One region of the Bacillus sp. S10(2024) genome, then DNA from elsewhere that is predicted to be linked to it. Evidence: riboswitches for the same ligand, from Rfam matches in the RefSeq annotation. Region 1 holds a riboswitch; the other holds the start of a gene.
What was found. Region 1 has a riboswitch for S-adenosylmethionine ahead of mtnK (S-methyl-5-thioribose kinase). Riboswitches for the same ligand answer to the same signal wherever they lie in the genome.
Positions count from the first base shown of each region.

Region 2: linked by a shared signal. The riboswitch ahead of metK (methionine adenosyltransferase) and the one ahead of mtnK (S-methyl-5-thioribose kinase) in region 1 are both predicted to bind S-adenosylmethionine.

Region 1 covers NZ_JBFLUR010000002.1:296,609-304,794, reverse strand. Annotated here, with positions in the region: gene AB1280_RS01720 (PadR family transcriptional regulator) at 1-211, opposite strand, end outside; gene AB1280_RS01715 (3-hydroxybutyrate dehydrogenase) at 378-1,154, shown strand; gene AB1280_RS01710 (YvrJ family protein) at 1,228-1,389, opposite strand; gene mtnK (S-methyl-5-thioribose kinase) at 1,539-2,723, opposite strand; SAM riboswitch class I at 2,810-2,953, opposite strand; gene AB1280_RS01700 (carbon-nitrogen family hydrolase) at 3,017-3,808, opposite strand; gene AB1280_RS01695 (pyridoxal phosphate-dependent aminotransferase) at 3,912-5,102, shown strand; SAM riboswitch class I at 5,154-5,260, shown strand; gene mtnW (2,3-diketo-5-methylthiopentyl-1-phosphate enolase) at 5,326-6,570, shown strand; gene AB1280_RS01685 (2-hydroxy-3-keto-5-methylthiopentenyl-1-phosphate phosphatase) at 6,567-7,226, shown strand; gene AB1280_RS01680 (methylthioribulose 1-phosphate dehydratase) at 7,223-7,861, shown strand; gene AB1280_RS01675 (1,2-dihydroxy-3-keto-5-methylthiopentene dioxygenase) at 7,839-8,186, shown strand, end outside.
Region 2 covers NZ_JBFLUR010000002.1:4,263,584-4,271,769, reverse strand. Annotated here, with positions in the region: gene AB1280_RS21700 (response regulator) at 1-1,341, opposite strand, end outside; gene AB1280_RS21695 (ABC transporter ATP-binding protein) at 1,530-2,447, shown strand; gene AB1280_RS21690 (ABC transporter permease) at 2,440-3,372, shown strand; gene AB1280_RS21685 (hypothetical protein) at 3,391-4,092, shown strand; gene metK (methionine adenosyltransferase) at 4,268-5,467, opposite strand; SAM riboswitch class I at 5,633-5,755, opposite strand; gene pckA (phosphoenolpyruvate carboxykinase (ATP)) at 5,975-7,561, shown strand; gene AB1280_RS21670 (ATP synthase subunit I) at 7,694-8,065, opposite strand.

The DNA.
Region 1 (8,186 bases):
TTGGACCAGATGGCGACTCCTTCATCGTACTTGTAATCAATCCTTCTTTTTGCATGCGAATTAATAGCGGATAAATACTTCCTTCACTTGCCATCGTAAAATCATACTGCGCCAATTTTTCACTCATTTCATATCCATATATTTCTCCTTCAGAAATAATGGCAAGTAAGCATCCTTCCAAAATACCTTTTAACATTTGACTCGTCGACATCATTCAAATCCTCCCTCTATCCTGTTTTACAAGATAGATAAGTATAAGTATCTTACAAAGCAAGATAGCTTGCGTATTTCCCCAAAAAGATTGCAGGATTTCCCACTTCGTTTCTATAAATAGAGCATTAGAGTTAACTATATTCATAGAGGAGATGGAATAAAACATGTTTAGAAATCGCGTTGTATTTTTAACAGGTGCAGCAAGCGGAATTGGATACGAAATGGGAAAGTCCTTTGCAAAAGAGGGCGCAACTGTTATAATTACGGATCTGTTAGAGGTCCGAGTACAAGAGGCAGTGAAACAATTACAGAACGAAGGATATAAAGTATTTGGAATGCAGTGTGATGTAACAGTAGAACATGAGATTGAACAAGCTATTTCTGAAACTGTTACACAATTTGGTTCACTTGATGTATTAATTAATAATGCAGGTATGCAATACGTTTCTCCAATTGAAGATTTCCCTACTGAAAAGTTTGAAATGCTTATTAAAATTATGCAAATTGCACCGTTTGTTGCAATAAAACATGCATTTCCTATTATGAAAAAACAACGATACGGTCGCATCATTAACATTGCTTCTATTAATGGTCTCGTTGGCTTTGCAGGCAAATCTGCATATAATAGCGCCAAGCATGGAGTAATTGGCCTTACCAAAGTCGCTGCACTAGAAGGCGCTGAATATGGTATTACCGTAAATGCACTTTGTCCCGGATATGTTGATACCCCTCTTGTTCGTAATCAACTTCAAGATTTAGCCACAACAAGAAATGTCCCGCTTGAACATGTACTAGAAGATATTATTTACCCGCTTGTACCGCAACAACGATTATTACATACAGAAGAAATTTCAAACTACGCCTTATTTTTAGCAAGCGAAAAAGCAAAAGGGATTACAGGACAAGCAGTTGTCATTGACGGTGGTTATACGGCACAGTAAAATTCAACAAACTATTTTTCTTCTATATCAATATAAGAAACGGATTGTGCTTCTTCCACACAATCCGTTTCCGTTACATATTTTCTTTTGGAGATTCATATCTTTGCATTTGTTTTGGTAGCTTCTCAATCGCAACAATAACGCTATCTAACTTACTTTCAATTCTATGAAGCAAGTATAGCGTAACAACAATCGGAAAGCCAACATTGCCAATAACTGATATCCATTCCTCCATCGTTGTCTCCTCCCTTCTTATTATAAATAAGCGGAGAGACAGAAAAGTGGTAACTAAAACAAACTAAATCATTTCAACTGTTTTTCAAAATATCTGCAAATACCACTATACACATTCTTCCACATAACAGAGGGTGGGACTACTACTACTCATACCCTCACTTCCTTTTCAAAAACAATAGATTCAAATTGTATACCGAATAAACGAGCATCCGCATTTTCTGTTTCATGTAGAAGTAGCTTTCTTCCTAAACGTAATGCATGCCGTTTCGCTAGTAACCTTGCTTCACTTTGAGAAATTCCATCTAAATCAGCAACATGAGCTAACCCGATTGTCCGGCGTATCATCTCACATCCCGCAAACCCAACTGCATCAGCGAATATATTTTTCAGTACAATTGGTAACCATTGTTTTTCTCGCGTGTATGGCTCTATCCCTTCAAGCATCCATAGTTTTGTAAATGTTTCTACGAAAACGCTCCATGTTTGTTCGATGTGGTAAAATAATACACTGCGTTTATTCTCTTCACGCGACAACGCATTTACTAATAAATTTGCAATAAATTGACCTAAATCAAATCCAAGCGGACCAAATGTCGCAAATTCTGGATCAATCACTTTCGTTTCGGAAGAGGAAGAAAATATACTTCCCGTATGTAAATCACCGTGAATTAACGCTTCTTTTCTTGTTAAAAATTTATATTTATATTGTGCTACTTGTAGCTTCAAATTTTTATCACACCAAAGTTCGTCAATAATATCTTGTAATTCTTCTTCATAGTCGTTTGTTTCATAATTTGCAAATGGATCAGTAAATACAAGGTCTTCTGTAATCTTACATAAATCTGGATTTACAAATTGACTATCTAACACTCTTTTTTCTTCTGCTTGTAATCCAAAATCTGATGTATAGAAAAGAACACGGGCTAAAAAACGGCCAATATGCCGAGATAATAACGGATAATCTTCTCCGGCTATTAATCCTTTTCTTGTTATCGTTAATGCTGATAAATCTTCCATAACAATAATTGCTAACGTTTCATCGTGTCCATATACTTTCGGAACATATTCTGGAACATATTTCACAAAAATTTGCAATGCATTACTTTCAATTGTTGCACGGCGTAAAGATAGCGGCCAACTTTCTCCTACTACCTTCGCATATGGAAGAGCCTGCTTAAGAATGAGCCCCTTCTTCCCATCATGCAAACGAAACACATAATTTAAATTCCCATCACCAATTTCTTCACAAGTAACAACTGCCTCTTCTGAAAAATAACCATTCTCTTTCGCATATGTTACGGCCGTTTTTTCTGTTAACTGCTTGTATCCCACTTTGATTCCCCCTAATATATTAGGGCTTTTCATCATAAGAAAAACCCCTTTCTACACCGAAAGAGGTTTGAAGATTCACTTCTCCCCTCTTATCTACCAGAAAGTTTCTTTCTGTTGGAATTAGCACCGTGCCTTACTAGGCGCCAATCATGCGCCCCATTTCACAATGGTATTACGGTCGGTTGCTGGGTTTCATCGGGCCAAATCCCTCCACCTGCTCTTGATAAGAGTATATATAGTTATCTGAATTTTTTATTTTCGTTTCTGACTATACCAAGAATAAAATTTGTTTGTCAACATTTTTTTGTCGCGTACAATTCTGGACGACGATCAAAAAAAACAGGAATCCCTTTACGTACTTCAGAAATTTTCTTTATATCTAACGTTCCATACAAAATCGTTTCTGTTTCATCAGCCTCAGTAACAATTTCTCCCCAAGGATCAATAATAAGGGAATGTCCTGCAAAAACATTATTAGAATCACTCCCAGCACGATTGCAAGCCACAACATAACATTGATTTTCAATCGCCCTTGCTTGAAGCAATACTCGCCAATGCGCTAAACGAACAAGCGGCCACTCCGCTACAACAAATAACACGGTTGCCCCATGCGCAGTATGAACGCGCACCCACTCTGGAAAACGAATATCATAGCAAATTGTTCCTGCACATGGTATACCCTCCAATAGAAAATGCCCCGTTTCATTTCCAGCAATCAAATATTTATGCTCATCCATCAGCTGAAACAAGTGCACTTTACTATATTCAGCCACAATGTTTCCGGTTCGATCACTAATATACATCGTATTTGTAACACCATTCTCTGTCTGCTTTGCGATCGAACCCCCAACAATATTTATACCATTTTGCTTACTCCACTTCGCTAATAACCATTTCGTATAATTGCCATCTTGATCAGCAATATCAGGAAGACGCTCTAAATCATAACCTGTTGCCCATAACTCTGGTAATACAATAACATCTGGATTTTCCTTCATCGCTTCGTTTATTTTTGTTTCAGCATGTTCTATATTTTTTGCAACATCACCAAAACTGATATTCATTTGTACACAAGCAATTTTCATTACGCTCTTCCTTCTTCCTTTTTATTTTTTTCTTTACAAAAAGTTGGAAAGATTATATCATTTGTCACTATAATTGCAACAACTTTCAAAAGAGGTGGAAAGTATGAAACATTTTCAATCTTCTGAGATATTAACATCATTACCAACACAATTTTTTGCTTCTCTTGTCGCCAAAGTAAATAGAGTAATGCAGGCTGGTCATGATGTTATTAACTTAGGGCAAGGAAATCCAGATCAACCAACACCAGCACACATCGTATCAGCATTACAACGTGCAGCAGAACACCCGATTCATCATAAATATCCTCCATTTCGAGGACATGAAAGTTTAAAAGAGGCTGTCGCTACATTTTATGAGCGTGAATACGGTGTACAATTAAACCCGAAAACAGAAATAGCTATTCTATTTGGCGGGAAAGCTGGCTTAGTTGAATTACCACTTTGTTTTACGAATCCAAATGATACAATCCTTGTTCCTGATCCAGGTTATCCAGACTATTTATCAGGGATATCCTTAGCAAAGGCAAAGATTGCTACAATGCCACTACTAGCAGAAAATAAATTTTTACCTGATTATACAAAGATTAATATACAAACTGCCGATGCAGCAAAATTAATGTTTTTAAACTATCCAAACAATCCAACCGGAGCCGTTGCAACAACAAAATTCTTTGAGGAAACTGTATCGTTTGCAAACAAACATGACATTTTAGTCTGCCATGATTTCGCGTATGGCGCCATCGGTTTTGATACTAAAAAGCCGATGAGTTTCTTACAAATCGATGGGGCAAAAAATATTGGTATTGAAATTTATACGTTATCAAAAACATATAATATGGCAGGATGGCGCATCGCGTTTGCCGTTGGGAATGAAAGTGTTATTGAAACGATTAACTTATTACAAGATCATATGTATGTTAGTATTTTTGGTGCTGTACAAGAAGCTGCTCGCGAAGCATTATTAAGCCCGCAAACTTGTGTCGATGAACTCGTAGAGCGCTATGAATCTCGAAAAAATGCTTTTATTACTGCTTGTCGTTCTATCGGCTGGAATGTCACTTCACCGAAAGGTTCTTTCTTTGCCTGGCTCCCCATTCCAGATGGGTATACGTCAGAGGAATTTGCTGATGTACTATTAAAACAAGCGCACGTTGCTGTCGCCCCAGGCATCGGCTTCGGAAAACACGGGGAAGGTTATATTCGCGTCGGTTTATTACATTCAGAGGAACGCCTTCAAGAAGCAGTTCATAGAATTGCTAAATTAAAAATTTTCAAAAAATCATTGACAACGTAAAAATTCTCTGTCAAAATTCAGTTATTAAAATTTTTAAACATTTCCAAATACTTCTTATCAAGAGCTGGTGGAGGGACGAGCCCGATGAAACCCGGCAACCGATCTACTTTATGTAGGCACGGTGCTAATTCTCGCAGCGTTACGCTGACAGATAAGGAGCTGGTTGTAAAAAAACCTCTCCTTAGCTGAGAGGTTTTTTTTATTCAACTAGGAGGTTATGAAAATGAGCGGAATAACAGCAACTTACTTCATTCACGATGATTCTCATAATTTAATCAAAAAAGCAGAGCAAATTGCTCTCGGTTTAACAGTTGGTTCGTGGACACACTTACCCCATTTGCTACAAGAACAATTAAAACAATATAAAGGTTCAGTCGTTAGCGTAGAAAAATTAGAAGATGATGAAAAAACAAACATATATCTTGATAAAAAAGTAACACGTGGACTGATTAAAATTCACTATCCAGCTGCTAACTTCACAACCGACTTACCAGCCATTTTTACAACTGTTTTCGGGAAATTATCCTTGGACGGAGAAATTAAATTAATTGATTTAACATTTTCTGATGAAATCAAAAGGAGCTTCCCTGGTCCTAAATTTGGCATCGATGAAATACGAAACAATTTAAATGTTCACAATCGACCTCTTCTCATGAGTATTTTCAAAGGAATGATCGGCCGGAATATCGGTTATTTAAAAACACAGCTTCGCGATCAAGCAAGCGGCGGTGTTGACATTGTAAAAGATGATGAAATTTTATTTGATAATCCGTTAACACCACTGTCAGAACGGATTCACGCCGGAAAAGAAGTATTACAATCTGTTTATGAAACATATGGTCATAAAACGTTATATGCTGTTAATCTTTCAGGACGGACTTATGATTTAAAAGAAAAGGCAAAACAAGCCGTTGCTGCTGGAGCTGATCTATTACTTTTCAACGTATTTGCATATGGACTTGATGTGTTGCAAGCTTTAGCGGAAGACAATGATATTTCTATCCCAATTATGGCACATCCAGCAGTAAGCGGAACTTACATAGCATCTAGATTATACGGATTTTCTCCATCTTTATTACTTGGCAAGCTTCTTCGCTATGCTGGTGCAGATCTCTCATTGTTTCCATCACCATATGGAAATGTCGCTTTACAACAAGAAGAAGCACTTTATTTAGCTAAAGCACTTACAGATGAAAACGAACCCTTTAAGCGTAGCTTTCCTGTTCCATCTGCTGGCATTCATCCAGGACTTGTTCCACTTCTCATTCGTGACTTCGGTGAGCAATGTGTCATTAATGCTGGCGGCGGTATTCACGGCCACCCATCCGGCGCACAGGGGGGCGGAAAAGCATTTCGAGCTGCTATCGATGCAGCATTAACAAACACGCCGCTTCATAAGAGTGATGACTCTTATTTACAAGCTGCCTTGCGCCTATGGGGCAATCCAGCTAAAGAGGTAAAAGCATGAGCATTCAAATTTTTTGTGATTTCGATGGCACAGTTACAAATAACGATAATATTGTTTCCATTATGCAACAATTTGCTCCACCAGAGGCCGAAACTATTAAACAACAAATTTTATCGCAAGAACTTTCTATTCAAGAAGGTGTAGGAAAACTTTTTTCTCTATTACCTTCAAGTTTACAGGCTAAAATTACAACTTTTATAAAAGAAACCGCATGCATTCGTACTGGCTTTACAGAATTTGTACATTATTTACAAAAAAATAATATCTCACTTTATATCATATCAGGGGGAATGGACTTTTTTGTTTATCCTCTTCTCGAAGGACTTGTTGATTTTGACAACATTTACTGTAATACAACTGATTTTTCCAATGACACAATTCAAGTAAATTGGCCGCATTCGTGCGATGAACATTGTGAAAATAAATGTGGTCTCTGTAAATCAACGCTTATTCGTAATTTAAGCTCACAAGGCGATTTTAAAATTGTAATTGGTGATTCTATTACAGATTTTCAAGCAGCAAAACTTGCTGACAAAGTATTTGCTCGTGACTTTTTGATTACTAAATGTATAGAACACCATATTCCTTATATACCATTTGAAACATTTCATAATATACAAAACGAAGTAGAAAAATTGTTAGGGGTGATAAAGTGAGACAGCTCTTTCGTCAGTGGCAAGAACTGAGTGAACTGAAAAAAGAATTAACTGACCGAAATTGGTTTCCAGCAACAAGCGGTAACATTTCAATAAAAGTGAGTGATAATCCTCTTACCTTTCTCGTTACAGCAAGTGGAAGAGATAAAACAAAAACAACACCGGATGACTTTTTGTTAGTTGATCAACACGGCAATCCTGTTTTAGAAACTAATTTACGCCCTTCTGCCGAAACACTGCTGCACACTCACATTTATAACCTGACAAATGCTGCATGTGTCTTACACATTCATACGACTGATAATAATGTCATTACGAACGTATACGATCAAGAAGTTGTACTCTGCAATCAAGAAATTATTAAAGCGCTCAACCTTTGGGAAGAAGGAGCTTCTATTCGAATTCCAATTATCGAAAATTATGCACATATTCCAACTTTGGGTGAGCAATTCCGTAAGCATATTCATGAAGATGCAGGTGCTGTTTTAATTCGTAATCACGGTATTACCGTGTGGGGAAAAGATGGGTTTGATACAAAAAAAAGATTAGAAGCATACGAGTTTCTATTCCAGTTCCACATTAAACTTTTATCAATTAAAGGAGGTGTTCAACATGGTGCAAATACGTATTCATGAAATGAATACACGTATTGAAAATACAATAGAAGTGCAGCAGTTCTTACAAAATGAAGGTGTTCTATATGAAAAATGGGATATTACAAAACTTCCTGGTCATTTACTAGAAAACTACGCATTAACTGATGAAAATAAAAATGAAATTTTAGAAGTGTTTGCGCCAGAAGTTACTGAGATTTCTAAGCGCCGCGGCTATCAAGCGAGCGATGTTATTTCACTTTCTAGTGCAACACCTAATCTAGATGAATTGTTAGTAAACTTTAAACAAGAACACCACCATACTGATGATGAAGTCCGATTTATCGTTAGCGGACATGGCATTTTT
Region 2 (8,186 bases), 4.0 Mb from region 1:
ATTCATTTCAGGCATTTGTACGTCCATAAGAACAATATCTGGTTGATTTACTTCGCATTTTTCTAAAGCTTGTTTTCCGCTATTTGCAACTGCAACATCAAAGTCAGTATATTCGGTCAATAAAAGTTTTAAACTATCTAAAACCATAGATTGATCATCTACTACTAGTATATTTATTTCATCTTGAGTAGAAGTTTTCTCTATATTTAAGCTTGGAATTACACAAGTTACAATAGTTCCAGCATTCTTTTGAGAGTCTATGTACAAGCTTCCTTGATATTCATTTAAACGATTTCTCATGCCAGATAAGCCAAATCCCTCTTGGATATCTTCTATTCCTTTACCATTATCTTGCACTTGAAGCATGACATGACTTTTATGATATTGCAGAAGAACTTGTATCGACTCTGCTTCGCCATGTCTAGTTGCATTTGTCATCGCTTCTTGTAAACAACGACAAAAAGCCATTTTAACTTTTTTCGCTATCATATACTGCTCTCCAATTGTTCGAAAAACAACATCAACGTGTGTGTTGCTTTTAAATTCTTCTATAATATTAAGTAAAGATACATCTAAATTTAATTCCTCTTCTAATGGATCCATTTCATGAATTTGTCTTCGAATACTCTCTAAGCCAGATCGTGACATATCTAATATATCTTGTAATTTTTTTTGCCCTTCTTGCGTAGTTAAATGAGGTTTTAACGTTTCCATACTTAATATAACTGACGTAAATTTATAACCAACAGTATCATGTAATTCCCTCGCCATTCTACATCTTTCCTCAAGCAGAGTCATTCTTTCAACTTGTGAAGAATATTGTTCTAAAATCGCATTCTTCTCTTTAATTAATTCGAGTTTTTGTTTAATTGAATCCATAGAAAAAACAATTCTCTGTAACACATGTCCAACACTATAAATGAAAAGAACGTCAAATAGATTTAGAAGCAAGTGATTTAATTTATAATCAAAATTCAAGAAAACTCCGAATATATAAACAATAATTGTTAAAGGTAATGTATAGAAATTAGCTTTTCCTCGACAAAAAAATGCCAATGTTAAAATTGCAGGAGAAAAAAACTGTGCTAGATGATACGTATGTGCAAGATAAAGTGAAAGCCCTCCCACTAATATGATCTCGGCCAATAAATATAGTTCATATCGAATTTTATATAATATTACAGGTATGACATACAGTATTAATGTCATACAAAAAACACTTTCAAAGGGGAATGTAGGATTATCTTGATACGTTAAAACTGCAACTGCAGCGATCCAAAAGATACGAATGAATACGATTAGCCAATGCTGCCAAAGTAATTTATTTTGTACTGAAATCAACCGTATAAGCACCTCCCACTAAAAAACCTTCACCTAGTGTATATATTTTCCATCATTATATTTTTATCATAGCAAGGTTATTACATTTTGTCACTGTGCTTTATTACATTCATTTTGATACGTTGATAACTAAGAACACGACTCATCGTATTGAGTTGAAAATTAAAATGCATAAGGAGATGAAAAAAATGAGTATCTTGAAAATAAACAATTTAACTAAAAAAATTAGAAGAAAAACACTTGTCAATCAATTATCGTTTGATGTAAATGAAGGAGAAATACTTGGACTCCTCGGTCCAAACGGAGCTGGAAAAACTACCACAATTAGAATGATAGTTGGATTAATTTCAAAGTCTAGCGGAACGGTTGAAATTAATGGAAAAAACATAGATAACAATTTTAAAGAAGCAATGAGACATGTAGGAGTAATTGTTGAGAATCCTGATTTGTACAAATTTTTATCTGGCTATGATAATCTTCTTCACTTCTCTCGAATGACACCCAGTGTCCCTAACGAACGATTAAATGAGGTGGTATCTTTAGTTGGGTTGGAGAAAAGTATTCATAACAAAGTTTCGACTTATTCTTTAGGAATGAAACAACGGCTCGCTCTTGCGATTGTTTTAGTACACAAGCCCTTACTTCTACTATTAGATGAACCTACAAATGGACTTGACCCTAAAGGTATTCGTGATTTAAGACTTCACTTAAAGAAACTAGCCAAAAGTGAAAATGTAGCAATTGTTGTATCAAGTCACCAAATGGCTGAAATGGAAATGATGTGTGACCGTATAGCCATTATTGATAAGGGTTATATGGTAGGTTTACATGACATGAAAGATATTACAAAAGAAAAGATAAGTTGTGTTCAATTTGAAGTAGACCGAACAGATTTAGCTATTCCAGTACTTCAAAAGTTATTAGTAGGAGCAGAAATTGTAACAAACCAAAATATGATCAATATTACAATTAGTAAAGAACGTATACCAGAAATTAGTGATACGTTAGCAAGAAGTGGAGTAAATGTTTATGGTGTTCAAACGATTAAAACCACTTTAGAAGACAAATTCATCGAAATGACAGGGGATGAACTACGTAATGCTTAATCTAATCAAGAATGAAAACATGAAAACTTTTAAACGTAAAAGAACTTGGGTCATGATAGGAGTTATGGTCCTATTTATTCTAGTGCAATTTCTAAATGTAAAATTTTCTCATCAAGTTAACTATGGAGATGATTGGAAAACCTCTCTTATAGAAGAAAATGCATTACTTAAAGTTGAAAAAGAATCTAAAACATTACCGCTGGAAATACTCGAAAATGAAAAAAAATTTTTACTAAATAAGTATTACATTGACAACAATATAAAACCAGAAAACAATGCATGGTTCTTTACAATTGGACAAAGTACAAATTTTTTAGTAGCGATTTCTATTCTTACCTTAATAATAGCTGGTGAAAGTGTCGCAAGTGAATTTCAATCCGGGACGATTAAATTTTTATTAACTCGAACTGCTACTCGTACACAAATATATTTTTCTAAATATATTTCGACTTTATTATTTGGACTATTTCTAGTCGGAATCACCTTTATTTTTTCAATTCTATTTAGTGGTATTCTTTTAGGATTTGATGGCATAAACAGCGACTACTTATTCGTCAAAGATCAAGTCGTTCAAAAAACAAGTGTCCTTCAAGCACTAATTGGTAGCTTACTCTTTAAAATTCCTTTCTTACTTATTGTTGCGACTTTCGCATTTATGATTTCAGCTGCATTTAAAAGTTCAACATTCTCAATCGTCTTTTCTCTTTTAATAACAATTACAGGTTTTGTTATGAGCATTTCATTAAAAGGTTTCAGTTGGACACAATATTTTATCTTCTCTAATACAGACTTATCGAATTTTATATACGAGAGTCCACCTGTAGAAGGAATGTCCTTAAGCTTTGCTCTTGTATTAATCTTCATTCATCTATTCATCATGCACTTAGTTTCGTATCCCATTTTTGTGAAAAGAGATGTTGTTTAAAGACTGGAGGAAAGCAAAATGAAGCAAAAATTAATTATTTTTTGTACGTTAATCACTTTAATCCTTACTGGCTGTTCTAGTTCTGAAAGTGAAACAAAGGAACAAAAACTGGAACTATCAGCCTCTAATGTTAAAAAATTAACATTAGATAATCGTAATGGTAATATTGATATTTCAACAAATTCTACATCGGATAAAATAGAAGCTTCTATTCATGCAAAAGCAAAAGGAATCAGCATAGACAAATTAAAACTAGACCTTTCAGAAAAAAATGGAGTCGCCAACTTAAATACTTCTTTTGATGGGCAATTCTTTAGTAGTAGTGAAACTTGGGTTGATGTGAAACTCTCAGTACCTAAGAACGTAAAAGTGGAATTTAAAGAAAACCATAGAGACGGAGCTATTACAGTTTCTAAATTGGATTCAGATATAAACATTCTTAATGTGAATGGAAATATAGACATTTCCAATGTTAAGGGGACTGTTAGTGTAACAAATAGGGATGGGAAAATTAATATTTCCAATGTGTCATCTGACATCAATGTCGATAATAATAATGGGGCAGTTGTTATTAAAGATATTAATGGATCAGTACGGGCTAAGATTGGGGATGGATCAGCCGATATAAATAGTATTGAAAAAAACGTAACAATCTTAGGTGCTAAAAACGATAAGATAAAAGTGGATGGTGTTAAAGGGAAAGTAACATTCAATAAATAACGTTTGACTTATTGATATGAAAATGAATGAAACCAACCGCATTTTTTGTGAAACGACCATATAACATAGTCAAACATTCTTGCTTATTTTTAAAATACGCAAGAGAAAACTTTATGTATTCCCATAAATAGAAAAAAGCTTTGCGCACACGCGCAAAGCTTTTTTCTTCCTATTATTATAGACCAGCTTGCTCTTTTAAAGCTTCAGCTTTGTCTGTACGTTCCCATGATAGATCTACATCAGTACGTCCGAAGTGGCCGTAAGCTGCTGTTTGTTTGTAAATTGGGCGACGTAAGTCTAACATTTTGATGATACCAGCTGGGCGAAGATCGAAGTTGCTTCGAACTAGTTCTACTAGTACTTCTTCAGATACTTTACCAGTGCCGAATGTATCAACAGAGATAGATACTGGTTGTGCTACGCCGATTGCGTATGCAAGTTGTACTTCTGCTTTGTCAGCAAGTCCTGCTGCTACGATGTTTTTCGCAACGTAACGAGCTGCGTATGCTGCAGAGCGGTCAACTTTTGTCGCATCCTTACCAGAGAATGCACCGCCGCCGTGACGAGCATATCCGCCGTAAGTATCTACGATAATTTTACGACCTGTTAAACCAGCATCCCCTTGTGGTCCACCGATAACGAAGCGGCCAGTTGGGTTAATGAAGAATTTTGTTTCTTCATCGATTAATTCAGCTGGTACAACTGGTTTAATAACAAATTCTTTTAAGTTGCGATCGATTTGTTCCCAAGCAATCTCTGGATGATGTTGCGTAGAAATTACGATTGTATCGACGCGAACTGGTTTACCATTTTCATCATACTCAACTGTTACTTGTGTTTTACCGTCTGGACGTAAATATGGTAATGTATCATCCTTACGAACTTCCGTTAAACGACGAGCTAATTTGTGAGCAAGTGAGATTGGAAGTGGCATTAATTCTTTTGTTTCATTACATGCGAAGCCAAACATTAAACCTTGGTCGCCAGCACCGATTGCTTCAATCTCTTCGTCAGTCATTTGACCTTCGCGTGCTTCTAACGCTTGGTCAACACCCATTGCGATGTCAGCAGATTGCTCATCGATAGATGTTAAAACTGCGCAAGTTTCTGCATCGAATCCGTATTTTGCACGAGTATAACCGATTCCTTGAATTGTTTCACGAACGATTTTTGGGATATCTACATAAGTAGAAGTTGTAATCTCTCCCGCTACCAATACTAAACCAGTTGTTACTGTTGTTTCACAAGCTACACGTGCGTTTGCATCTTTTGCTAAGATTGCATCTAAAATTGAATCAGAAATTTGGTCACAAATTTTATCTGGATGTCCTTCAGTTACAGATTCAGATGTGAACAGATGACGTTTTTTTGTCATGTGGTAAACCTCCCTACAGTAATTGTATATATTGTACGGAACTCATCCTTAATTTGCCACAAACTGCGACATTCATGTATTTTCCCACACAAGTGCAAAAGAAAAACCCTTCCTTAATAGAGGAAAGGTTGTATTTGCTACTTGCATACTGCTTTTTGCCCTTCGCTCTTATCGTTCGAGACAATTCGCCTCGCACAGGTTTAAGCACCTATTCACTTGTTTGTTGTCCATACAAGTGAGGTTGCCGGGCTTCATCGGGCCTGTCCCTCCGCCAGCTCGGGATAAGAGAGTATCCGTCCTCAACTATACTAAAGAAATGACTTTCATTTGTCAATCCAAATACACATATTCCTATAAGTTTTTCATACCAGAAATTTATGGAAAAAAATAATATAATAACACAAACAAAAACAAATAAATAGTATACATTATTTATATGATTGTGTTATACTTTTGGTGGGGATTACGATGAATATTCATAAATCAAATAAAGGATGGTATATAAATATGAGTACTGCGAATGTCCAAATTGGATTACATGAACTATTGAACGGAAGCAATGCACAGGTTCAATTGAGCGTTCCGCAATTAACGGAAAAGGTATTAATGAGAAAAGAAGGTCAATTATCTTCTACTGGCGCAGTTTCTGTTTCAACAGGAAAATATACAGGACGTTCTCCGAAAGATAAATTTATTGTAGACGAAGCATCTGTTACGGACAAAATTGCTTGGGGATCTGTTAACCAACCAATTTCTGAAGAACATTTCAATAAATTATATACAAAAGTGCTAGAATACTTAAAAGATAAGGAAGAACTATTCGTATTCAAAGGATTTGCAGGAGCAGACCGCAACTACCGTCTTCCTCTTCAAGTTATTAATGAATATGCTTGGCATAACCTATTTGCGCACCAATTATTCATTCGTCCAACTGAAGAAGAATTACAAGATCATGATGCACAGTTCACAATTGTATCTGCACCAAACTTTAAAGCAGATACAGAAGTTGACGGCACAAATTCAGAAACATTTATTATCGTTTCTTTTGAAAAGCGTATCGTGTTAATCGGCGGCACAGAATACGCTGGTGAAATGAAAAAATCAATCTTCTCTATCATGAACTACTTACTTCCAGAGCAAGACATTTTCTCTATGCACTGCTCTGCAAACGTAGGCGAAGAAGGCGATGTTGCTTTATTCTTCGGTTTATCTGGAACAGGTAAGACAACATTATCTGCTGATCCAAACCGTAAATTAATTGGTGATGATGAGCACGGTTGGTCTGATAACGGTGTGTTTAATATTGAAGGCGGTTGCTATGCAAAATGTGTGAACTTATCTCGTGAGAAAGAGCCACAAATCTTTGACGCAATTAAATTCGGCTCTGTTTTAGAAAACGTTGTAATTGATGAACATACACGCATTGCAAATTACGATGACACTGCATTAACAGAAAATACACGTGCAGCTTATCCAATTGATGCAATTGATAACATCGTATTACCTAGCGTTGCAGGTCATCCTAATACAATTATTTTCTTAACTGCTGATGCATTCGGCGTGTTGCCTCCAATCAGTAAATTAACGAAAGAGCAAGCTATGTATCATTTCTTAAGCGGTTACACTAGTAAACTAGCAGGAACTGAGCGCGGTATTACTTCTCCGCAAGCAACATTCTCAACATGCTTTGGTTCTCCATTCTTACCACTTGATGCATCTCGCTACGCAGAAATGCTTGGTGAAAAGATCGAGAAGCATGATGCAAAAGTATTCTTAGTGAACACTGGCTGGACTGGCGGCGAATACGGCGTTGGAAAACGTATGAACTTAGGTCATACACGCGCAATGGTGCAAGCTGCGTTAAACGGCGAGCTTGACAACACTGAAACAGCAAAACATGATATCTTTGGTCTTGAAGTACCACTTCATGTTCCCGGTGTACCTGATGAAGTATTAATGCCAGAACAAACATGGACTGATAAAGAAGCTTACAAAGTAAAAGCAACTGAACTTGCAAATAAGTTCAAAGAAAACTTCAAGAAATTTGATACTGTTTCTGAAACAGTTGTAAACCTTGGCGGTCCAATCGCTTAACCTGACTTTAATGTGAATAAGTATGTTGTGACTGCAAGAAAACAAGTATTCACCGACAAAGCCCATGTTTTCTTGTAATTGCGCATACTTACATATAAAAGAGGCTTACGAGTAATCTCGCAAGCCTCTTCCCTATTTCTTCACATCTTTCATACTGTAATATGCTAAATTAATCACAATTAATATATACCCGCCCATAATCCCAACAGCAAATGCCCACATCACCATATGATGCTCAATCTCGTACATAATAATGGCACCAAGTATTGCTGCTGCAAATCTGTTTATCATACCAAGAGTTGGTGACTTACTTTTTTTTACTATGCTCTCTCCGATTTTTTCAATGCGGCGCCCTAAAATCCAAACACAATATGTGCTCACGAGAAAACCAAGACCGATTCCTAAAAAGTGCGGAGAAAACGGAGTAAATGTCCAGCCTAACAGCATCAGTGCTAAAATATAATATGTTTGTACTTTAAATGTTTGTAACGACATGCTAATCATGTTCTGGCTCCTCTACTGCAAAATCTCTATATCAAATATCGTCCAATTAAAAAACAACGTAAAAACCACTTTTTTAAGTGGGTAAAAGTATGTAATCGATTCCCTACCACGTGCAATACAA